DNA from 3 places in the Streptomyces sp. NBC_00659 genome. Region 2 is predicted to be linked to each of the others. Evidence: riboswitches for the same ligand, from Rfam matches in the RefSeq annotation. Region 2 holds a riboswitch; each other region holds the start of a gene.
What was found. Region 2 has a riboswitch for S-adenosylmethionine ahead of OG410_RS42505 (putative leader peptide). Riboswitches for the same ligand answer to the same signal wherever they lie in the genome.

Region 1 (7,668 bases), 2.2 Mb from region 2:
CGGTAGCCGTCGCGGACGAGCAGAATCCGTTCGCGGACCCGGGGCTGCCGCCCCACGAGCACCGCATCCAGGACATCGACGAGCGGGCCGCCAGGCGGTCCGAGCGTCTGGTGGCCATGCTGTTCGTGCTGTCGATGGTGGCCACCGTCGGCTTCATCGCCTCCTACGTGGCGATCCCGAACGACAAGTCGGTCTACGTGTTCCCGCTCGGGCACATCAGCGCGCTGAACTTCGCGCTGGGCATGTCGCTCGGTGTGGCGCTGTTCGCGATCGGCGCGGGCGCGGTCCACTGGGCCCGCACCCTGATGTCCGACGTGGAGATCGCCGACGAGCGCCACCCGATCGAGGCGGAGCCCGCGGTCAAGGCCAAGGTCCTGGCCGACTTCAAGGAAGGCGCCAAGGAGTCCGCGCTCGGCCGCCGCAAGCTGATCCGCAACACGATGTTCGGCGCGCTGGCCCTGTTCCCGCTCTCCGGCGTCATGCTGCTGCGCGACCTCGGCCCGCTGCCCGGCACGAAGCTGCGCCACACGCTGTGGTCCAAGGGCAAGCTCCTCGTCAACATGAACACGAACGAGCCGCTGCGTCCCTCGGACCTGGCCGTCGGCTCGCTCACCTTCGCCAAGCCCGAGGGCCTGGAGGAGCACGACGAGGACTTCCAGAAGGAGATCGCCAAGGCGGCCCTGATGATCATCCGGCTCCAGCCGGAGGACATCAAGGACAAGCAGGAACTCGAGTGGTCCTACCAGGGCATCGTGGCGTACTCGAAGATCTGCACCCACGTCGGCTGCCCGATCTCCCTGTACGAGCAGCAGACGCACCACGCGCTGTGCCCGTGCCACCAGTCCACCTTCGACCTCTCCGACGGTGCCCGGGTCATCTTCGGCCCGGCGGGTCACGCCCTGCCGCAGCTGCAGATCGGCGTGAACGCTGAGGGCTACCTCGAGGCGCTCAGCGACTTCCAGGAGCCCGTCGGTCCTGCATTCTGGGAGCGCGGATGAGCACTACCACCACCTCCGACTCGCGCTCCTCGCGCGAGAAGGCACCCGCCGGTGAGCGGGTGGCCGACTGGGCCGACGGCCGTCTGGGGATCTACTCCCTGGCCAAGTCCAACATGCGCAAGATCTTCCCCGACCACTGGTCGTTCATGCTGGGTGAGATCTGCCTCTACAGCTTCATCATTATCATCCTCACGGGTGTGTACCTGACCCTGTTCTTCCACCCGTCGATGAACGAGGTGGAGTACCACGGCAGCTACGTCCCGCTGCAGGGCCAGCTGATGTCCGAGGCGTTCAACTCGACCATGCACATCTCCTTCGATGTGCGCGGTGGTCTGCTGATCCGGCAGATCCACCACTGGGCGGCGCTGATCTTCCTCGCGGGCATGTTCGTGCACATGATGCGCGTGTTCTTCACGGGTGCGTTCCGCAAGCCGCGTGAGGTCAACTGGGTCTTCGGATTCCTGCTGTTCGTCCTCGGCATGTTCACCGGGTTCACCGGTTACTCGCTCCCGGACGACCTGCTCTCCGGCACCGGTGTCCGCTTCATGGAGGGCGCGGTCCTGTCCGTGCCGATCGTGGGCACGTACCTGTCGTTCTTCCTGTTCGGCGGCGAGTTCCCGGGCGGCGACTTCGTTGCCCGCTTCTACTCGGTGCACGTGCTGCTGCTGCCGGGCATCATGCTCGGCCTCGTGGTGGGCCACCTGATCCTGGTCTTCTACCACAAGCACACGCAGTTCGCGGGCCCCGGCAAGACGAACAACAACGTCGTCGGCATGCCGCTGCTGCCGGTCTACATGGCCAAGGCCGGAGGCTTCTTCTTCCTGGTCTTCGGTGTCATCGCGGTCATCGCGGCGATCGCCTCGATCAACCCGATCTGGGCCATGGGTCCGTACCGGCCGGACCAGGTGTCCACCGGCGCCCAGCCCGACTGGTACATGGGCTTCTCCGAAGGCCTGATCCGTGTCATGCCGGGCTGGGAGATCAACCTCTGGGGTCACACGCTCGTCCTGGGCGTGTTCATCCCGCTGGTGATCTTCCCGCTGGTCCTGGTCGCGATCGCGGTCTACCCGTTCATCGAGTCCTGGGTCACCGGGGACAAGCGCGAGCACCACATCCTGGACCGCCCGCGCAACGTCCCGACCCGGACCGCGTTCGGCGCCGCCTGGATCAGCTGGTACTTCGTCCTGCTCGTCGGCGGCGGCAACGACATCTGGGCCACGCACTTCCACCTGGCGATCAACTCGATCACCTGGTTCGTGCGGATCGCGTTCTTCGTCGTGCCGGTGCTCACCTTCATGGCCACCAAGCGGATCTGCCTCGGCCTCCAGCGCCGGGACCGGGACAAGGTGCTGCACGGCCGCGAGTCGGGCATCATCAAGCGCCTGCCGCACGGTGAGTTCATCGAGGTCCACGAGCCGCTCAGCCAGGACGCGCTGCACACGCTCACCGCGCACGAGCAGTACAAGCCGGCCGAGATCGGCCCGACGGTCGACGAGAACGGTGTCGAGCGCAAGGTCTCGGGCGCGCAGAAGCTGCGCGCCAAGATGAGCGAGGGCTTCTACGGGGAGGAAGGCCAGATCCCCAAGCCCACCGTCGAGGAGTACAAGGAGATCACGAGCGGCCACGGCCACCACTGATCCCCGGCTGTTCGCCACGGCTGGAGCCCCGTCCATGACATGGACGGGGCTCTTTGCCGTCCCCCGGGCTGGATAGGGTGGACTCACCCGGTGCTGCGGGGCGATCCACCCCGCGTCACCCACGACCCGTGTCACCCGCGACCGCGTGACCCACGAACCCAGGAGCGACCATGAGCGCTGTGAACCCCGCTGGAGGCGACACCGCGGCGGGCCGTTCCTGGCCCGCGGTACTGAACGGCCTGCTCGAAGGCCGCGACCAGAGCGCGGACGACACGGCCTGGGCGATGGACCGCATCATGCGCGGCGAGGCGACCGACGCGCAGATCGCCGGGTTCGTGGTGGCCCTGCGGGCCAAGGGCGAGACCGTCCAGGAGATCACCGGACTCGTCCGGGCGATGTACGAGCACGCCAATGTCATCGAGGTGCCCGGACACACCGTCGACATCGTCGGAACGGGCGGCGACGGCGCGAAGACCGTCAACATCTCCACGATGTCCTCGATCGTGGTGGCCGGCACCGGCGCCAAGGTCGTCAAGCACGGCAACCGGGCCGCGTCCTCCGCGTCCGGGGCGTCGGACGTCCTGGAGAAGCTCGGCGTCAATCTCCAACTGCCGGTGAGCCGGGTCGCCCAGGTGGCCGAGGAGGCCGGGATCACCTTCTGCTTCGCGGTCAAGTTCCACCCGGCGCTGCGTCATGTGGCGGCGGCCCGCGGTCAGTTGGGCATCCGGACCACCTTCAACGTGCTCGGTCCGTTGACCAACCCGGCGCGCGTGAAGGCCCAGGCGGTCGGCGTCGCCGATCCCCGGATGGCGCCGATCGTGGCGGGCGTGTTCGCCGAGCGCGGCAACTCCTCGCTCGTCTTCCGCGGCGACGACGGCCTCGACGAGCTGACCACCACCGCGGGCTCCCACGTCTGGGTGGTCCGCGACGGCAAGGTCACCGAGGAGCGCTTCGACCCCCGCGACGTCGGGCTCGACATCGTCCCGGTGGAGGCCCTGCGCGGCGCCGACGCCTCGTACAACGCCGAGGTCGCCCGGCGCGTCCTGGACGGCGAGCAGGGGCCCGTACGGGACGCGGTCCTGCTGAACTCGGCGGCCGCCCTGGTGGCCCTGTCGCCGACCGGCGCGCCGCTCGCGGACCAGCTCCGCGCCGGAATGGCGAAAGCGGCCGAGTCGATCGACTCCGGCTCCGCGAAGCGCACCCTGGAGCGCTGGGTGGCCGCCAGCAACGCCTGATCCACCGGTGACACGGAGCGAGGCGCAGTCCAGAATCCGGACTGCGCCTTGCGCGTGGAAGATCCTCTGGCAAGATGCTGTATCAGGTCATGAGTGACAGTCATCAGGCCCCGGCCGACTGTCCGGCAACCCTCCGTCCGTGGCGGGGTGCCCCGGGTGAAGACCAGGTCGTAGGCAGCGAGGCCTACGGCAAGCGCGGACCCCTCCCGCCCGTCGGGCGGATGCAACCAGGGGTCCTGGTCGTTCGAGGGAGCCTTCTGTGAGCAAGCGAATGCGATAGGGCGTAGAGCCCCGCCTCCGCACACCCTTTTCACCTTTTCCCGCGCCGAGCCCAGCCCTGCCTCCGGGCGGCCGGCTCGCGCGGTGATCCCGCCTGCCTCTCACAGGAGCTCGCCATGTCTGTCTCCACCGTTGCCGCCGACCAGTCCGTTTGTGCCCCTCTGGCCGTTCTGGGCCGGGATGTGACCGTCCCGCTCGTCACCGGCGGCGAGGTGACCTACGCGGCCCTCGACTACGCCGCCAGCGCGCCCGCCCTCCAGCGGGTGTGGGACGACGTGGCCGCGTACGCGCCCTACTACGGCAGCGTCCACCGGGGCGCCGGCTACCTCTCGCAGCTCTCCACCGACCTCTTCGAGAACGCCCGCAGGACCGTCGAGGAGTTCCTCGACTGCCGCGCCGGTGACCAGGTGGTCTTCACCCGCTCCACCACCGACTCGCTCAACCTGCTCGCCGCCGCGCTCCCGGCCGACTGCCAGGTCTTCGTCTTCGAGACCGAGCACCACGCCTCGCTGCTGCCCTGGCGCGACGCCCGGGTGACGTACCTGAATGCCCCGCGCACCCCGGGCGAGGCCGTCGACACCCTGGAGCACGCCCTCGCCGCCCGTGACCCCTACGGACCGGCCCTGGTCTGCGTCACCGGCGCCTCGAACGTCACCGGGGAGCTGTGGCCGGTGCGGGAGCTGGCCGCCGCCGCGCACGCCCACGGCGCCCGCATCGTCCTCGACGCCGCGCAGCTCGCCCCGCACCACCCGGTGTCGGTCCAGGACCTCGACGTCGACTGGGTCGCGTTCTCCGGGCACAAGCTGTACGCGCCGTTCGGCTCCGGTGTCCTCGCGGGCCGCTCCGACTGGCTGCGCGAGGCCGACCCGTACCTCGCGGGCGGCGGCGCCAGCCGCAAGGTCACCCGGCGCGCGGACGGCGGCGTGGACGTGGAGTGGCACGACAGCGCCGCCCGGCACGAGGCCGGCTCGCCGAACGTCATCGGGGCCTACGCGATCGCCTCGGCCTGCAAGGCGCTCACCGAGGAGGGCTTCGACAGCCTTCTCGCCCGTGAGCGGCACCTGATCCGCACCGTCCGCGCGGGCCTCGCCGAGGTCCCCGAGGTCCGGGTCCTCTCCCTCTTCGGTGACGACGCCCCGCGGGTCGGCGTCATCTCCTTCGTCGTCGAGGGCTGGAACAGCTCGCACTTCGCGGCCGCGCTCTCCGCCGAGTACGGCATCGGCGTCCGCGACGGCCTCTTCTGCGCCCACCCGCTCGTCCGCACGCTGCTCGGCAGTGCCCCGGAGACCCAGGGGGAGTGCGGAGCCCCCGAGGCGGCGCCCGGGGAGAAGTCCCTCAACGCCATCCGCGTCAGCTTCGGCGCCGGTACCCCCGACGAGCACGTCGAGCGCTTCGTCCGCGCGGTGCGCGAGCTCGTCAGGGACGGCGCGCGCTGGCAGTACCGCACCGAGGACGGCCGCTGCGTCCCCGCGGTCTGACGCCCGCGGCGGCTTCGCCCGGAGGCGGTGCCGCGTCGGTCAGGAGTCGAGACCGATCGCGAACGCCGCCTCCAGGTCGTGCTGGGAGTACGTACGGAACGCCACGTGCGTGTCCGTCGCCTCGACGCCCGGGATCTTGCTGATCTTGCCGGGGATGACGTCGGCCAGGTCGTCGTGGGCCTGGACCCGGACCATGGCGATCAGGTCGTAGGTACCCGTGACGGAGAAGACCTCGCTGACGCTCTCCAGGGACGCGATCGACTCGGCGATCTCGGGGATCCGGTCCACGCTGGTCTTGATGAGGACGATCGCGGTGATCACGGCTGGTTCTCTCCCTAGGGGGCCGCTGCTGGGGATCTCACCCTACTCGCGGTCCACCTGGCCCGGCCGCTCCACCGGGGGCCCCGGCAGCACCCCCCGAACGGGCGCGAGCGGCCTTCGGGGCCGGAACCGCGCCCACGCGTAGACGAAACCCAGGGAGAAGCCCACGAGGTGGGCCAGATAGGCGACTCCGGGGCCCGGGGAGCTGCGGCCGGCCGCCAGCCACTGGAGCGTGAACCAGAACGGCAGCACCACCCAGGCGGGGAACCGCAGCGGCAGGAAGAACAGGAACGGGAAGAGACTGGTCACCCGGGCCCTGGGGAACAGGTACAGGAACGCGCCGAGCACCGCGGAGATCGCCCCGGAAGCGCCGACCAGGGACTGCTGCGAGGTCGCGTTGGCGGCGGCGTAGCCGAGCAGGGCCAGATAGCCGCAGCCCAGGTAGAAGAGGGCGAACTCCAGATGGCCCATGCGCTCCTCGGTCATGAGCCCGAAGACGTAGAAGAAGAGCATGTTGCCCAGGAGATGGAGCCAGCTTCCGTGGATGAACAGGGCGGTCGCGGGGGTGAGCGCCTCGCCGGGTGCCCCGCCGAACAGGGCCGTCGGCACCACGCCCCAGCGGCGGAAATAGGCCCGCTGCGCGACCAGCAGCTCGTCCCCGGTGCCGTACGCGGGATCCAGACCCGAGGCGGGACCGATCACGAAGATCAGACAGCACAGGACGATCAGCGCGTACGTCACCGGCGCCGGCCGGCCCCGCAGCGCCCTGCCGACCGTCGCAATCCAATTGCCGATCATGGTGCAGAGCATGACGTAACCGCACCGATGCACACGGACCGCCTCGCCGCCGCGGACGGCCGAGCGTCGAGTACCCGCCAGGCCGTAGGGTTACGAGCCATAGCACCGGGAAACCGGCGCCGGACGGACACGAGAAGGAAAGCGGCTGCCCTATGACAGTTCCCCTGCCCGACGCCAAGACCCGGTGGCGCTGTGCCCTCTGCGGCAACCTCACGCGTTTCGACGTGACCCGTTCGTCGAAGGTCGTCGAGTATGTGCACCTGGACCTGGCCGGTGAGCCCAAGGTCGAGGAGCGCGAGGTGGTCAGTGAGACCATCGAGTCGGTGCGGTGCCGTTGGTGCAACGCGGTGGATCAGGTCGAACTCGTGGACAGGCCGGGCGCCGGCTCCTGAGGGAGCGGGCCCCGCACGGATATTGGGGTGAACGGATGGTGGAGACCACGGGTGGGGAGCCGGACGACGGCACCGCCGAGGTGCTCGACCGTCCGCTGCCGGACGGCGTGCGCCGACGCGTCGTACAGATCGTCTCGGACGGCTTCGGCGGGCTGACGGTGTCCGAACTGCCCACACAGTTGCGGCAGTACGCCCGGTTCGCCCCGAATCGCCGTGCCAAGTTCGCCGGCAACGCGATGGCCTCGGCGCTGGAGACGGACCCGCTGTTCAGACAGCGCATCGCCGAGAAGCTCAGAGAGGCCCAGCCGGAGCTTGCCGGCGCCCTCGACTCGGGCGCGCCGCCCCCGGCCGCGGATCCGCTGGACGTGGCGGCCGCGGCCTATGTCGTGCGTCCCGTCGGCTGGGTGAAGCTGGTGACCGCCGCGGGCGAGGAGGCCCTGCGCGCGGACGCCGAGCGCGCCGGCGAGGAGAGCCGCGCCGAACTGGACCGGCTGCGCGCGGAACTCGCGGAGGCCCGCGGGCAGACGCGT
Region 2 (7,668 bases):
GCGCGTCCTCGATGGTCACGAAGTCGAGCAGACCGTGCTCGGCCTCGGTGACCAGATCGGCCCAGTAGGCGGCGGTGAGCAGTTCACCGGGGCGGGAGACCGGTTCGCGCCAGGCGGCCGGGTGCCAGCCGGCGCCGTCGAGGGCGACGGCGAGGTGCAGGGGAGAGCGTGACGAGGACACGGGAGGTGCCTTCCTGATCGGCCGTACGAGGATTCCCGCCCCGGCGAGCGGGGCGGGGCTGCGTGAAGACGTGTCAGGGGCGACAGAGCGCGCCGGCGACCCGCTGCAGATCGATGTGCGGCCGGCCGTACAGGTGCAGGGGGCGGGGTGCGAGCGGCCTCGGCACGCGGCGCGACACACGGCGCATGTGCCCCACCTCCGCTCTCTCGGCCCGGTGCTCCCGGGTCTCGCGTCCGCCCGGCCCTCGCGGTTCCCCGACGGGGCGCCGCACGGTCGTGAACAGTCCCAACCTCACGGGTGTGCCGTTTCTTCCGCCTGCCCGGCATCTTCTTGCCCGGCGTGCGCCGACTGCTGTCCGCCGGGTGTGCGGACGAGCACGAACCGCGTGCGGCGGCGCAGGGTGAACCCGATCGACTCGTAGAGCCGGATCGCGTTCGTGTTGTCGGCGGCGGCGTGCAGGAAGGGGGTGTCTCCGCGCTCCCTGATCCCCGCCGCGACCGCGCGGACGAGACGGGTGGCCAGGCCCCGGCCTCGGTGGCCGGGGTGGGTGCACACCGCGCTGATCTCGGTCCAGCCCGGCGGGCGCAGGCGCTCGCCGGCCAGGGCGATCAGACGACCGCCTTCCCGGATGCCCAGGTAGGTGCCGAGTTCGACGGTACGGGGCAGGAAGGGGCCCGGCCGGGTGAGGGCGATCAGGCCGAGGATCTCGGGCACGTCGGCGGGGCCGAGCCGTACCGCTTCGGGCGCGGGCTCGGAGTGCAGCGTGGTGGCGGTCAACTGAACCCCGTCGCCGCTGTGTTCGATCGTCCAGCCGTCGGGCACGGCCTGCACCGCGGTGACGGGGGTGACCGCGCCCGGACCGACCAGTGCGGCCAGGTCGTCCCACGAGCGGGGGTCGGCGGGGTCGGCGAGGGCGGTGAACGGGGAGACGTCCGTGGGATAGCGGGCGGCCCGGCCGACGCGCTCGGCGAGGTGGGCGTGCGGACCGGTCAGCGCGGCCCACGCCGCGTTGTCGAGGACGTGCGGTGCGGTCGGACTCGGGGAAGGGGCGGCGTGGACGCTGGTGGACATGGCGGTGCGGGTTCTCCGTATCTGGAACGCGGCCGGACGCGCCCCGGGACTTCGCCGGGCGCGGCGAAGTCCCTTGGGCGCGCGGTGGTTCAGGAGTTGTCGAGCGGCAGGCCGGGCGGGTTGACCTGGGAGGTCTCCACCGCCTCGTCGGAGAGGTTCCAAGAGGCCAGCCACTTGCCGTACTGGCCGTTCTTGATCAGGTAGTTGATGGCATCGGCGACCGGCTTCGCGAGCCCGCTGTCCTTCTTCGCAGTGGCCGCGATCAGGCCCTGGATCGTCTCGCCCGCGCCGGAGAACTGGCCCGCATTGCGGGTCGGGTGGGGGGACTTGGCGTTCTGGGTGGCGCGGTAGGCGACAGCCGGGTTGGGGCCGAAGAAGGAGTCGATCTTCCCGCTGTTCAGCGCCAGGGTCGTGGCGTTGTTGTCCTGGTAGTACTTGACGGTGAACGTCTTGCCCGCCTTGGCCAGCTTCGCCTTCCACTCCAGCAGGATCTTCTCCTGGTTGGTGCCGGCACCCACCGCGACGGTCTGGCCGGCCAGGTTCCGGTAGTCGCCGTCGAAGTTCCACGTGCTCTTCTTCAGGACCTCGAAGGCGAGGTTGTCCTGCCGGTACGAGGCGAACTCGTACTTCTTCTTGCGCTCCTCGGTGTCGGTGACGTTGGAGAAGGCGACGTCCACCTTGCCGCTGTCGACGCCGACGAACAGGTTCTCCCAGGTCGAGTTCTTCACCACCGGCTTCAGCCCGAGGACCGCGGCGACCAGCTTGCCGAGGTCGGGTTCGCTGCCGGTGAGCGTCTTCTGGTCCTGTCCGACGAAGTTCAAGGGCGGGGACCCGGCGGGCAGTGCGCCGATCCCCACCACCAACGTGCCTCTCTCGGCTACGGACTTGGGCAGCTCATCGCTGATCGACTTCACCTCGGAGACCTTCAGCACGGTCTCCTTGGCGGCCCCGTTGGAGAGCGCGCCCACGGTCACGGTTCCGGCCGCGTCGGTCCGCGTGCGGGTGGCGGCGTCGCTGTCTCCCCCGCACGCGGCGAGAGTGGCGGCGAGGGAGGCGACGGCGGCGGTCGCGGCGACGCCGCGGAGGGCCTTGCGGTTCAGACTGAAGGTGGGCATGGCTGTCCTTGTCGGGTGTGCGGTGAGAGATGTGGGGGAACGGGCCCGGCGGGCCGCCGAATCGGGGAAGAGCCGCCCCGCCGCGGGTCGGGGCGGTGAGGCAGGAGCACCTCTGCGAGAGGTGTCTCGCTGCGCGTCGAGAGGAAGCGGTCAGAGCACCTTGCTCAGGAACTCTCTGGTGCGCGCTTCTCGCGGATGGTCCAACACCTGCTCGGGCGGGCCCTGTTCGACGATGCGGCCGCCGTCCATGAAGACCACCCGGTCGGCGATCTCGCGGGCGAAGCCGATCTCGTGGGTGACGATGACCAGCGTGGTGCCGCTGTGGGCCAGATCCTTGATGACGGCGAGGACCTCGCCGACCAGTTCGGGGTCGAGCGCCGACGTCGGTTCGTCGAAGAGGATGACTCCGGGACGCAGGGCGAGCGCGCGGGCGATGGCCACGCGCTGCTGCTGACCGCCCGACAACTGCCGGGGGTAGGCGGCCGCCTTGTCGGCCAGGCCCACCCGGGCGAGCAGATCGCGGGCCAGTTCCCGCGCCCCGGCCCTGGACAGCCGCCCGGTCGCCACGGGAGCGGCGGCCACGTTGTCCAGCACGGTCAGGTGCGGGAAGAGGTTGAAGTTCTGGAACACGAACCCGATCCGGCTGCGCTGGGCCAGGATGGCCCGCTCGCTCAGCTCCTTGAGACGGTCGCCGTGCCTGCGTACGCCGATGAGCTCACCGTTCAGGCTCACATGGCCGATCTCGGGCTTCTCCAGGTGGTTGATCACCCGCAGGAGGGTGGACTTTCCGGAGCCGGACGGGCCGAGGACGACCGTCACCTCGCCGGGCCGAACGGTCAACTCCACACCGTCCAGCACCCGTTGGGCTCCGTACCACTTGTGCACATCGTGCACCTCGACCGCGGCCGGCTCGACCTGGAGCGCTCCGGCGCTCTCGGCGGTCGCCGCGGCGTCCGCCGCCGGGGCGGAGGAGGTCGACGCCGCTTCCGTCGCGTCGGCGGCCTGGGCCGTCCGAGTCCTCACTGTCGTCAGATGGGTCTCGCCGCTCATATCGCCGTCTCCCTCCGGAACCGGGCCCGCACGTCACGCAGAGCGTTCCGCGCCTTCTGCAACGGGGTCGGCGGCAGGGTGCGCAGCGCGCCCCGCGAGTAGTACCGCTCGACGTAGAACTGGATGACGGACACGACGCTGGTGAGGATCAGATACCAGGCGGTGGCCACGAGGAGCAGCGGCACGATGTCGCCGGGGTAGGTGCTGCCCATGCTCTGCACCGAGCCGAACAGGTCCAGCAGGGACACGTAGAAGACCAGCGAGGTGCCCTTGATCAGGCCGATCAGCTGGTTCACGTAGTTGGGGGTGATGGAGCGCAGTGCCTGCGGGAAGACGATCTTCGCGAACTGGTACCGCTTCGGCAGTCCCAGGGCGGAGGCCGCCTCGTGCTGGCCCTGGTCGACGGAGAGAACGCCGCCGCGTACCACTTCGGAGGCGTACGCCGCTTCGTTCAGGCTCAGTCCTACGACGGCGACGGCCATGTCGGTGGCCAGGCGGGACTCGTCGAAGGTGAAGAAGGCCGGCCCGAACGGAACGCCCACGCTCAACGTCTGGTACAGCGCGCTGAAGTTGTAGAGGAACAGCAGGACCACGATCAGCGGCACCGACCGGAACAGCCAGGTGTAGACCCAGCTCACCGCGCGCAGCACCGGGCTCCGGGAGAGCCTGGCCAGAGCCAGCACGATACCGCCGAGAAGGCCCAGCACGGCGCTGTAGAGGGCCACTTCGAGGGTGATGAGCAGGCCGTCGAGAATGGTGGGGCGGAAGAACCAGTACTGGAACCGATCCCACTGGTAGAAGGGGTTGGTCACCAGGCCGTGGGCGATCTGGGCGGCCAGCACGAGCACGACGGCCGTGATGATCCAGCGGCCGGGACGCCGGAGCGGAAGGACCCGCTGGGCCGCCAGAGGCTTGGGCGCGGCGGGGAAGTCGGTACGGGGGATCGCCTCGGCGGGCGTCGCTGTTCCCAAGGACACAGCGCTGCCGGGAGGTTGACTCATGGAGAGCTCCAGCGGATTCGGACACCCCGGACCACGGAGCGGCAGCGCCAAGCCGAGCGGGACGGCTCAGTACGCGGCGAGGCGCGGGCACACGTGGAACGGGGGCTGGACGGGAAAGGACACACCGCGACAGCGGTGGTCGTCGAAGACTCGAAGAGCCGTCAGCCCCTGGTCGTCAAAGACCCGAAGAGGCGGTCAGCCCCGGCTGAGGGAGCGACACATGCCCGTACAGAGGGCGCTGTTGACGCGCAGCAGGTCCACGGAGCGGTCGGCGCACAGCACATCGCTGCCGAGGCGCCGCCATGCGGCCGTCCCGTCAGCTGTGTGCATCGCCGTCACCATTTCTACTCCGGCCGAAAAGGCATCCTGTGGTGGGCCGCAGGTTAGGCCCGCCCCGAAAACAATGTCAATGCGGGTGACCACCAGGTGAGACCGCGCGTGCGGCCTCCTTGACGGCACAACAGGGCGCACCGAGACTGGCATGGACGGTCACGATTGTCAGCGCCCACGGTGCGGGTCAGCCCGCTCCGTCGGTCATCGGCCCCGGCCCGCTGACAGGCAACCCTTCCACCGCGACGGGGTGCCCCGGGTGACGACCGGGTCCCGCCGGTGCGGCGGGGCAAGCGTGGTCTCGCGTCTCGCGAGCCCCGGAGTCGGGACCGGTGGGAATGCCAAGGAACGGCTTGACGAGGCGCCTGCACATCGATCTGTTGCGTGTCTCCAGCGCTTACTGATCCGCTGCCGGTCCGTGCGATCCGGACCGGTGCGACCAGCGCAGTCAATCCGCATTCGGCCGCCGGTGCCCACAAAGCGGCGGTGGCTTCCTTCTTCCCCCAGGGAGAGTCATGCCCGAGACAGCTTCGCGCACGTCCAGCACTGCCGACGCACGCCCCTGTGAGCAGATTTCGTTCCCCTCGGCCCTTCGCCTCCAGCCGGCGGCGACACCGTCCGTCCTCCCCCACCGCGTCGACAGCCGCATCGGTGTCGGTCTCGCCGGCGGCTTCTACCCGGCTCCACACCGCTACGAGCTGTATCTGTCGCGGAGTTGTCCGTTCTCGCTGCGTATCGCCATCACCCTCGAACTGCTCGGCCTGCGGGACTCGGTCGCCACCACGCTTCTGGCGGACCCCGCGCGGACACCCGACGCCTTCGCCTCACTGCGCCGCGCCTACGAGGCCACCGAGTATCACTTCGACGGACCGCTCACCGCTCCCGCCCTGTGCGACCGGTGGAGCGGACGCATCGTCAGCAACCACCCGCCCGCCATCCTCCGCGATCTGGCCGGACTGTTCTCCGGTCACACCACGACGAGCCCCTCCGCGCTCTGCCCTCCGTCCCTCGCCGCCGACATCGAAGCCCTCCGCGATCTGCTCGACCGCGATGTCACCCCGTCCGCCCCGGCCTCGGAGCTCGCGGCCGCTCTGGATCTGCTGGACTGTCAACTCGCCGCGAGTTCCTACGTGTTGGGCGACTCCCTCACGGCGGCGGACGTGGACGTATGGACGGCTCTCACCGGGCTGGGCCCCTGCGACGCCCTCCGCTCGCGTCCCCGGCTCCTGGACTACGTGCGCCGACTCGGCGATCACCCCGCCTTCCGGCACGGGTGTGACGCGGTGCCCCTGTCGGCGGACGTCTGACGCTCCCGCCGGTACCGGGCCTGCCGGGCAGGCGGACGGTGCCTCGCGCGGACGGCGAACGCCGGGCCGGAAACACCGGCCCGGCGGCCGCGCGGATCACTCGCGCGGAACCAGCAGAATGCTCACGCCCTTCAGGGTGGAGGCCCAGTGCCGGCCCTGTTCCAGGACCTCGCGCCCCGGTCCCATAATCTGCTCCTGGAGGAGCAGCGCCGACTCGCGGAGTTCCTCCCACGGCTCCGGTACCTCGAAGGCACGCCGGGACCGCTCCACGGAGCCGATCAGGGCCCGGCAGGCCGCCTCGACGTCCGCGACGTTCTGGCCGGCCGATCCGACACCCTCGAGCGACCAGGTCATCCATAGGCGGCCCATGGCATCACTCTGTCGCATCCCCGGATACGACGCATGCCCGATGCCACCGCTCTCCGCCGCGGCTCTCCTCCCAGGCCGCCAGAAGCCGGACCAAGCCCTGCGTCCACGTGAAGCCGACGACGCCGGGCAACGCCTAGGGCAGACCCTGGCGACGGATCCACGACGGGCTCCGCAACCCGATCGGCCTACGCCTCGCCGGAACACGCGGCCGACCGGCGCGTAGGCAATCCCGGCGAAAGTCGTCTCCTCAGGGCGTGTCCCGTACCGCGCCGCGGCGTGTCCGCACTTCGATGTGGATTCCAGGGCCTCGCGAGCCGAGCGCCGGCAAGCCGCGGACCGGGCCGCCCCTCCCCCGTGCCCGCTTCCCGGCCGGCCCGGCGCACCCGTCACCCCACAGGACCCGGTCCAGGCAGGCACCATCATGGAACCCGCACCTCCCGTTCCCCGGCCGCTGTCACACCGGCCGTCCCCGGCGTCAGGTCCACTCGCGCCCGGCGGCTCCACCGGTCCCCCGCGGCTGGGCTGGCTGGACGCCCTGCGCGGGCTCGCCGCGCTCCTCGTGGCGATCGACCATTCGTCGTACGCCTTCATGGCGGGGTTCCGTGAGCAGCTGCTGCCCCAGCTGAACATCGGCCGGTACGGCGTCATGGTGTTCTTCCTGGTGAGCGGCTACGTCGTCCCCGCCTCGCTCGAGCGCCGCGGCTGTGTGAGGACCTTCTGGATCGGGCGGGCCTTTCGCGTCTACCCGCTGTGGGCCGCCGTGGTGGGCTCGGTCCTCGCGCTGGATCTGCTGGGCGTCGCGCATCTGGGCGCTCGCTTCGACGGGCGGAATCCCGTCACGGTGGCCGTCGCGCACGTCACCCTGCTCCAGGAACTGCTGGGGACACCGAGTGTCGTCCTCGTCCTGTGGACGCTGTCGTACGAGCTGGCGTTCTACCTGCTGGTCGTCGCCCTGTTCACGGTCCGGCTGCACCGGCGCTCGGCGACGGTCGCGGTGGCTCTGGGAGCGCTGGCCGCCGTGAGCGCGACGGCGGCGTTCGTGCCGCAGGCGTCGGCGCTCTCCTCCGCGATCGGTACCGGCCCGCTCGTCGCGCTCACCACGACGGCGCTGGCGTTCGCCGTCCTCTGCGGGAGTTCCACGATGTCCGCGCTGCGTGTGCCGGGGGCCGTGGCGGGAGGCGTCCTCGCGCTGGTCCTGGTCCCCTTCAACGGCACCGTTCCCCTCTGGGAAGGCCTGGTGATCC
Region 3 (7,668 bases), 3.8 Mb from region 2:
ATCGTGGTCTCGTCCTTGGTGATGACGACCTTGCGGGCACGGCCCAGCAGGTCCAGACCCGCGTTCTCCAGCTTGAGGCCGACCTCCTCGGAGATGACCTCGCCGCCCGTGAGGATGGCGATGTCGCCGAGCATGGCCTTGCGGCGGTCACCGAAGCCCGGAGCCTTGACGGCGACGGACTTGAAGGTGCCACGGATCTTGTTGACGACCAGGGTCGACAGGGCCTCGCCCTCGACGTCCTCGGCGATGATCAGCAGCGGCTTGCCGCCCTGCATGACCTTCTCCAGGAGCGGGAGCAGGTCCTTCACGTTCGCGATCTTGGAGTTCGCGATCAGGATGTACGGGTCGTCGAGGACGGCCTCCATACGCTCCATGTCGGTGGCGAAGTACGCCGAGATGTAGCCCTTGTCGAAGCGCATACCCTCGGTGAGCTCCAGCTCCAGACCGAAGGTCTGGGACTCCTCGACGGTGATGACGCCTTCCTTGCCGACCTTGTCCATCGCCTCGGCGATGAGCTCGCCGATCTGGGTGTCGGCGGCGGAGATGGAGGCCGTCGAAGCGATCTGCTCCTTGGTCTCGACATCCTTCGCCTGCTCCAGCAGGGCACCGGAGACGGCCTCGACGGCCTTCTCGATACCGCGCTTGAGGGCCATCGGGTTGGCGCCGGCGGCGACGTTGCGCAGACCCTCGCGCACGAGCGCCTGGGCCAGCACGGTCGCCGTGGTCGTACCGTCGCCGGCGACGTCGTCCGTCTTCTTGGCGACTTCCTTGACCAGCTCGGCGCCGATCTTCTCGTACGGGTCCTCGAGCTCGATCTCCTTGGCGATGGAAACACCATCGTTGGTGATCGTGGGGGCGCCCCACTTCTTCTCGAGGACGACGTTACGGCCCTTGGGGCCGAGGGTGACCTTGACGGCGTCAGCGAGCTGGTTCATCCCGCGCTCGAGACCGCGCCGTGCCTCCTCGTTGAACGCGATGATCTTGGCCATGTGAAGTGGTCCTCCCGGACGGGGTGGATTGCTCCGGATCGTGCCCGCGCCCGCGACGGACGGCCTGCAAGCCTTGTGGTTCCTTGCCCCACAGGCCTGCGGGCCTCGCTGACCCGATCCAAGTTCTGTCACTCTCACTGGGAGAGTGCTAACGCCAATGATTAGCACTCGACCCCTGCGAGTGCAAGCGCCTCTCACGAAAACAGGGCCGACGGGCGACCTCCGCACGCGCCCCGGAGGTCGCCCCCGCGAGCGGCCTCCACACGGGGGCACTCGCGGGCGCGCGGGCGCGCGCAGGAGCAGGCGGAGGGCCGGCGGAGGACGGCCGGAGGCGGCCGGGGACGTACGAGGGGCCCGCATCCCGGTGGGATGCGGGCCCCTCGTATGTGAGTTGCGTCGGTGGTCGTTCGCGCCCGATCAGACGGCGAGTTTGACCATGTCCGCCTGCGGACCCTTCTGGCCCTGCGAGATTTCGAACTCCACTCGCTGACCCTCTTCAAGGGTGCGGTAGCCGTCCATCTGAATCGCGCTGTAGTGCACGAAGACGTCCGCACCACCGTCGACCGCGATGAAGCCGTACCCCTTCTCCGCGTTGAACCACTTGACGGTGCCCTGAGCCATGCCTAACTCCCCTATTACTGGCCCTTGCACAGATCCACACTTCGCGGATCCGGGTCAGACCTCACCCCCCAACGGTTGGGGGTGTGCGCCGGAACGCGTCGACCGCGGCTGAATGTATCTGTCCAACTGCCCTCTGCAACAGGTCAATCGGACGAGAATTCTGGGCATGGCCGATCAATGATATGCGGAGAATGTGCAAGGATTCGGGGCAAGTCGGGCCCCGCAAATGCCATAAAATGCCCAAAAAGGCGAGCCATTTTGGCTACTTCTTATCGGCCCGCGAACGCTCACTCATATGCGTCCGGCATGAAACCAACATCCAAATTGGAGCGGCTTCCCCAACTCTAGCGCGTTCAACCCAACAGAATTGCCCCCTCCGTTTGTCTCACGGAGGGGGCAATTCTGTGAACGCGCCGTGTTGGGCATTACCGAGGGTAACGATCAGCCTCCGGCGACGGCCGGAATGATCGAAACGCCGACACCGTCCGGAGTCGCCGTCTCCAGGCCCTGCTCGAAGCGCACGTCGTCGTCGTTGACGTACACGTTGACGAAGCGGCGCAGCTTGCCCTGGTCGTCCAGGACGCGCGCGGCGATGCCCGTGTGGTTCTTCTCCAGGTCGCTGATGACCTCGGCGAGGGTCGTGCCCTCGGCCGTCACCTCGGCGGCGCCACCGGTGTAGGTGCGCAGGATGGTGGGGATGCGGACGTTGACGCTCATGATGCGAGGCCAGCCTCTCGGAAGGAGTCGAGGTTCGGGCGGATGGTCGCGGTCAGCCCGGTGTCCGAGGCCACCGCGTCCAGAGTCTTGAGGCCGTCGCCGGTGTTCAGCACGACCGTGGTGAGGGTCGGGTCGAGGAGACCGTTCTCGATCAGCTTGCGGGTGACGCCGACGGTCACACCGCCCGCCGTCTCGGCGAAGATGCCCTCGGTGCGCGCGAGCAGCTTGATCGCGTCGACGATCTGCTCGTCGTTCACGTCCTCCACCGCACCGCCGGTGCGCCGCGCGATGTCGAGCACGTACGGCCCGTCCGCCGGGTTGCCGATGGCGAGCGACTTGGCGATGGTGTCCGGCTTCTGCGGCCGTACGACGTCGTGGCCGGCCTTGTAGGCGACGGACACCGGGGAGCAGCCCTCGGCCTGGGCTCCGAAGATCTTGTAGGGCCTGTCCTCGACGAGCCCGAGCTTGATCAGCTCCTGGAGGCCCTTGTCGATCTTCGTGAGCTGGGATCCGGAGGCGATCGGCACGACGAGCTGGTCGGGGAGCTTCCAGCCGAGCTGCTCGCAGATCTCGTACGCCAGGGTCTTGGAGCCCTCGGCGTAGTAGGGCCGCAGGTTGACGTTGACGAAGCCCCAGCCCTCGCCGGCCGGGTCGCCGATCAGCTCGGAGCAGAAGCGGTTCACGTCGTCGTAGTTGCCCTCGATGCCGACGAGCTCGCCGCCGTAGACCGCGGCCATGACGACCTTGCCCTGCTCCAGGTCGTGCGGGATGAACACGCAGGAACGGAAGCCGGCGCGGGCGGCCGCGGCGCCGACGGCACCGGCGAGGTTGCCGGTGGAGGAGCAGGAGAGGGTGGTGAAGCCGAAGGCGCGGGCCGCTTCGATGGCCTGGGCGACGACGCGGTCCTTGAAGGAGTGCGTCGGGTTGCCGGAGTCGTCCTTGACGAAGAGCTTTCCGGCGTCGACACCGAGCTCACGGGCCAGGTTGTCGGCCTGCACGAGCTTGGTCCAGCCGGGGTTGATGTTGGGCTTGTCCGCCACGTCCGCGGGGACGGGCAGCAGCGGCGCGTAGCGCCAGATGTTCGCGGGTCCCGCTTCGATGCGCTTGCGGAGTTCTTCGGTCTCGTAGGCCGAGAAGTCGTAGGCGATCTCCAGCGGGCCGAAACACTCCTCGCAGGCGAAGACCGGGCCGAGCGGGACGCGGTGCCCGCATTCGCGGCAGGAGAGCGCCGCGGCCGGGCCGAGGTCCACCGCTTCGGCGGAGTTCGTGGTACTTGCAACTGTCTGCGCAGCCATGGAGGCGAGGCCCTTTCCTCATCTTCCTCACGACGCACTTCGCCGTGAGACGGATTTGGCACCTTCCCGAGCCGGGAGCCTCGCGACGCGATCGACATCGATCGGTACGAGACCGGCTGGAGGGTTGCCGGGGCTTCATCGGGCCGTATCCCTCTGCCCCTCTGGATGAGCGGTATTTGATTGTTGAACCGTTGAACGCGATACGTACCGACGATCCAGGACATGCGATGGTCATCCGCGTTGTTCAAGACTGTAACCGAAGGCCAGGACAGTTGAGATAGTCGTCCGAACCGCGAGACGACGGCAATCGATCTGCCGCTGGCCGCAGCGGGCACGCCGATGAGAGCGTGTGATCAGACAGTGAGGAGCCGCAGACCGTGCTGAAAGACGTCGAAAGCTGGCTGAGCACACGCTCCTGGTCCGTGACCGACCGCCCGCTCCACAAGATCATGGCCGCGAAACGCATCACGGGATCGACGGTCAGTGTCGTGCTGCCCGCGCTCAACGAGGAGGAGACGGTAGGCGAGATCGTCGCGATCATCCGCCACGACCTGATGCAGCAGGTGCCCCTCGTCGACGAGATCGTCGTCGTCGACTCCGGCTCGACCGACCGCACCTCCGCGGTCGCCGCCGCCGCGGGCGCGAGAGTCGTGCACCGCGACGACATCCTCCCGCGGATCCCGGCCGTGCCCGGCAAGGGCGAGGTGCTGTGGCGGTCGCTCCTCGTCACGAGCGGGGACATCGTCTGTTTCATCGACGCGGACCTCAAGGAGTTCTCGTCCGACTTCGTCTCCGGGATCGTGGGCCCGCTGCTCACCGATCCCGGCGTCGACCTGGTCAAGGCCATGTACGACCGGCCGCTGGGCGGCGCCTCGGGACAGGGCGGCCGGGTCACGGAGCTGATGGCCCGCCCCCTGCTGAACATGCACTGGCCGCAGCTCGCGGGCTTCGTCCAGCCGCTCGGCGGCGAGTACGCGGCCCGCCGCTCGCTGCTCGAACAGCTCCCCTTCCCCGTCGGCTACGGCATCGAACTGGGCATGCTGGTCGACGCCCTGCACCTGGTGGGCCTGGACGCCCTCGCCCAGGTCGACGTCGGGGTGCGCAAGCACCGCCACCAGGACGGCCAGGCACTCGGCCGCATGGCCGCCGCGATCTACCGCACCGCCCAGCTCCGGCTGGCCCGCGGTCACCTGATCCGCCCCGCCCTCACCCAGTTCGAACGTGGCCGGGACGGTTTCCAGCCGCGCACGTACTCGGTGGACACCGAGGAAAGGCCGCCGATGAGCGAAATCTCCGAGTACCAGCGGCGCAGGGCCGCGTAGACCGGCCCTGACGGCCGCGATCACATACGGCCGAAGGGGCGCGTTTGAGCGTTTCGACACGGGGCTAGGTTTCGAGGCATGGCTTCAACGCATGGTGCCCACAGGATTCTGGTCGCCTCCAACCGCGGCCCGGTCACCTACGAGGTACGGGAGGACGACTCGCTGCACGCCAAGCGCGGCGGCGGCGGCCTCGTCTCGGGACTCTCGGCGATCGGGCCGGACGCGGGCGCCCTGTGGGTGTGCTCGGCCCTCGGCGACGGCGACCGGGAGGCGGTCCGGCGCGGGGTCGGCGAGGACGGCGTACGGATGCTGGCCATCGACGCCGGGGTCCACGCCGACGCGTACAACGGCATCGCCAACTCCGTGCTGTGGTTCGTCCACCACCTGCTCTACCAGACCCCGCTGGAGCCGGTCTTCGACGCGGAGTTCCGGCGCCGGTGGGAGTCGTACCGGACCTACAACCGGGCCTTCGCCGAGGCACTGGCCGAGGAGGCGGCCGAGGGCGCGGCCGTGCTGGTCCAGGACTACCACCTGTGCCTGGTGCCCGGGATGCTCCGCGAACTGCGCCCCGACCTGCGCATCGGCCACTTCTCCCACACCCCGTGGGCGCCCGAGGACTACTTCCGGATGCTCCCCGACGACATCCGCGCGGAACTGCTGGACGGCATGCTCGGCGCGGACCGCGTGGCGTTCCTGACCCGGCGGTGGGCGACGGCCTTCACGCGCTGCGTGGAGACGGCCGCCCCGGACCGCTACCGGGTCGCCACGTCCCCGGAGGACCGGCCGGAGATCGAGCACCTCGACGGCACCCCGCCCGGTCGGACCCTCGTCGGTGTGCACGGCCTCGGCGCCGACGCCGAGTTCCTGCGCGAGCGCTCGCACCGGGCGGACGTCGGCGAACGGATGGCCGCGCTGCGCGAGGAGATCGGCGCCGGCCGCAGGACGATCGTGCGCGTCGACCGGACCGAGCTGTCCAAGAACATCGTGCGGGGGCTGCTGGCGTACCGGCAGCTTCTCGACGACCACCCCGAGTGGCGCGAGCGGGTCGTCCACGTGGCGTTCGCCTACCCCTCGCGGCAGGACCTCGCGGTGTACCGGGACTACACGGCCGAGGTGCAGCGCGTCGCCGACGAGATCAACTCCCAGTACGGAACGCCCGGTTGGACCCCGGTGGTGCTGCACGTGAAGGACGACTTCGCGCGCTCGCTCGCCGCCTACCGGCTGGCCGACGTCGCCCTCGTCAACCCCATCAGGGACGGCATGAACCTCGTCGCCAAGGAGATCCCGGTCGTCTCCGACGAGGGCTGCGCGCTGGTCCTGTCACGGGAGGCCGGGGCGTACGAGGAACTGGGCGAGGACGCGATCTCCGTGAACCCGTACGACGTGACCGGTACGGCGCGGGCGCTGCACGAGGCCCTCGTCATGCAGCCGGGCGAACGAGCAGAACGCACCAAGCGCCTGGCCGCCGCAGCCACCGCCCTCCCCCCGGCCCAGTGGTTCCTGGACCAACTCCGCGAACTGGAGGCCTGAGCAGCGGGAGTTTCAGCCCCGGCCGGGGAACGTTTCAGCCCCTCCGGCGTTTGAGGAGCGGGGTCTGGGGCGGAGCCCCAGGTACGGGACGGGTAGGGGCGGAGGGGGCGAAACCAGCCTTCCGCCGCCCCGGCCCGCTCGGGCGACGACCGGCCGGTCAGGCGAGTTCGGCCGCGAGGGACGCGAGCAGGCGGACGACTCCGGCGGGCCCGTCGACCACCAGGTCCGCACGGTCGGCGAGTTCGGCGACCTCGGAGCTGCCGCTGCACACCAGAAGGCCGGGGATCCCGTCGGAGCGGAGCTTGTCGACGGCGGCGAAGGCGGGCAGGTCCCCCAGGTCGTCACCCGCGTACAGAACAGCCTCCGCACCGATCTCCCGGACGTACCCCATGAGAGCGACCCCCTTGTCCATCCCGGGCGGACGCAGCTCCAGGACCATGCGCCCCGGCTCGACGATCAGCCCGTGCCGGGCGGCCAGTTCACCCAGCGGCTCCCGGAGCGCCTCGAACGCGGCCTGAGGATCGTCGGCACGCCGCGTGTGCACCGCGACGGCACGGCCCTTCTCCTCGATCCAGGTGCCCTGCCAGGCGCCGATACCGTCGAGGAACCCCGGCAGCTCGGCGCGGACGGCGGCCACGCCGGGATGCGGGGCGGGGGCGGTGACGGTGCCGCTCACCGCGTCCCAGCGCTCGGCGCCGTAGTGGCCGAGGACGACCAGGTGCTCCAGTCCGGCCACGCCCGCGAAGCCGCCGTGGCGCACGGCCACACCGGCGGGGCGGCCGGTGACCACGGCGACGGAGGCGACCTTGGGGGCGAGTGCGGCAAGTGCGGGGACCGCGTCGGGGTGCGCGCGGGCCCGGTCGGGGTCGGGGACGATGGGGGCGAGGGTTCCGTCGAAGTCGAGTGCGACGACGGTGTGGGTGGGGCGCGTGAGGATCGCTTCCAGAGCGTCGCGTCCGGCGGGGGTCACCGGGGCCGGCAAGGAGTCCTTGGATTCGGGGTGGCTGCCCATGGGGCGACCCTATCCGGGCGGGGGCGACCGTACCGTTCCTATGGATGAGCGGATGTGAGTACTACTGCCCGGACTCGTACTCGATCAGGCCGGACGCCGGCCCTCGATCAGGCCGGACGCCCGGCCCTCAGCCAGGCCGGACGCCCCGATCTCACCGCTCGTCCCGGCGGGCCTCCCGAACC

Region 1: linked by a shared signal. The riboswitch ahead of OG410_RS12735 (aminotransferase class V-fold PLP-dependent enzyme) and the one ahead of OG410_RS42505 (putative leader peptide) in region 2 are both predicted to bind S-adenosylmethionine.
Region 3: linked by a shared signal. The riboswitch ahead of thrC (threonine synthase) and the one ahead of OG410_RS42505 (putative leader peptide) in region 2 are both predicted to bind S-adenosylmethionine.

Annotation. Positions count from the first base shown of each region.
Region 1 is NZ_CP109031.1:2,919,428-2,927,095, reverse strand. It holds gene qcrA (cytochrome bc1 complex Rieske iron-sulfur subunit) at 1-998, shown strand, start outside; gene qcrB (cytochrome bc1 complex cytochrome b subunit) at 995-2,635, shown strand; gene trpD (anthranilate phosphoribosyltransferase) at 2,806-3,870, shown strand; SAM riboswitch class IV at 3,956-4,072, shown strand; gene OG410_RS12735 (aminotransferase class V-fold PLP-dependent enzyme) at 4,266-5,627, shown strand; gene OG410_RS12730 (Lrp/AsnC family transcriptional regulator) at 5,667-5,948, opposite strand; gene OG410_RS12725 (rhomboid family intramembrane serine protease) at 5,991-6,746, opposite strand; gene OG410_RS12720 (hypothetical protein) at 6,899-7,138, shown strand; gene OG410_RS12715 (NYN domain-containing protein) at 7,174-7,668, shown strand, end outside.
Region 2 is NZ_CP109031.1:764,153-771,820, forward strand. It holds gene OG410_RS03120 (LLM class flavin-dependent oxidoreductase) at 1-181, opposite strand, end outside; gene OG410_RS42500 (putative leader peptide) at 255-368, opposite strand; gene OG410_RS03125 (GNAT family N-acetyltransferase) at 473-1,252, opposite strand; gene OG410_RS03130 (transporter substrate-binding domain-containing protein) at 1,342-2,367, opposite strand; gene OG410_RS03135 (amino acid ABC transporter ATP-binding protein) at 2,518-3,417, opposite strand; gene OG410_RS03140 (amino acid ABC transporter permease) at 3,414-4,418, opposite strand; gene OG410_RS03145 (hypothetical protein) at 4,614-4,748, opposite strand; SAM riboswitch class IV at 4,906-5,050, shown strand; gene OG410_RS42505 (putative leader peptide) at 5,087-5,152, shown strand; gene OG410_RS03150 (glutathione S-transferase C-terminal domain-containing protein) at 5,264-6,055, shown strand; gene OG410_RS03155 (hypothetical protein) at 6,152-6,409, opposite strand; gene OG410_RS03160 (acyltransferase family protein) at 6,846-7,668, shown strand, end outside.
Region 3 is NZ_CP109031.1:4,528,277-4,535,944, forward strand. It holds gene groL (chaperonin GroEL) at 1-989, opposite strand, end outside; gene OG410_RS19550 (cold-shock protein) at 1,407-1,610, opposite strand; gene OG410_RS19555 (MoaD/ThiS family protein) at 2,052-2,327, opposite strand; gene thrC (threonine synthase) at 2,324-3,622, opposite strand; SAM riboswitch class I at 3,638-3,794, opposite strand; gene OG410_RS19565 (glucosyl-3-phosphoglycerate synthase) at 4,000-4,944, shown strand; gene OG410_RS19570 (alpha,alpha-trehalose-phosphate synthase (UDP-forming)) at 5,023-6,474, shown strand; gene otsB (trehalose-phosphatase) at 6,632-7,486, opposite strand; gene OG410_RS19580 (DUF3263 domain-containing protein) at 7,638-7,668, opposite strand, start outside.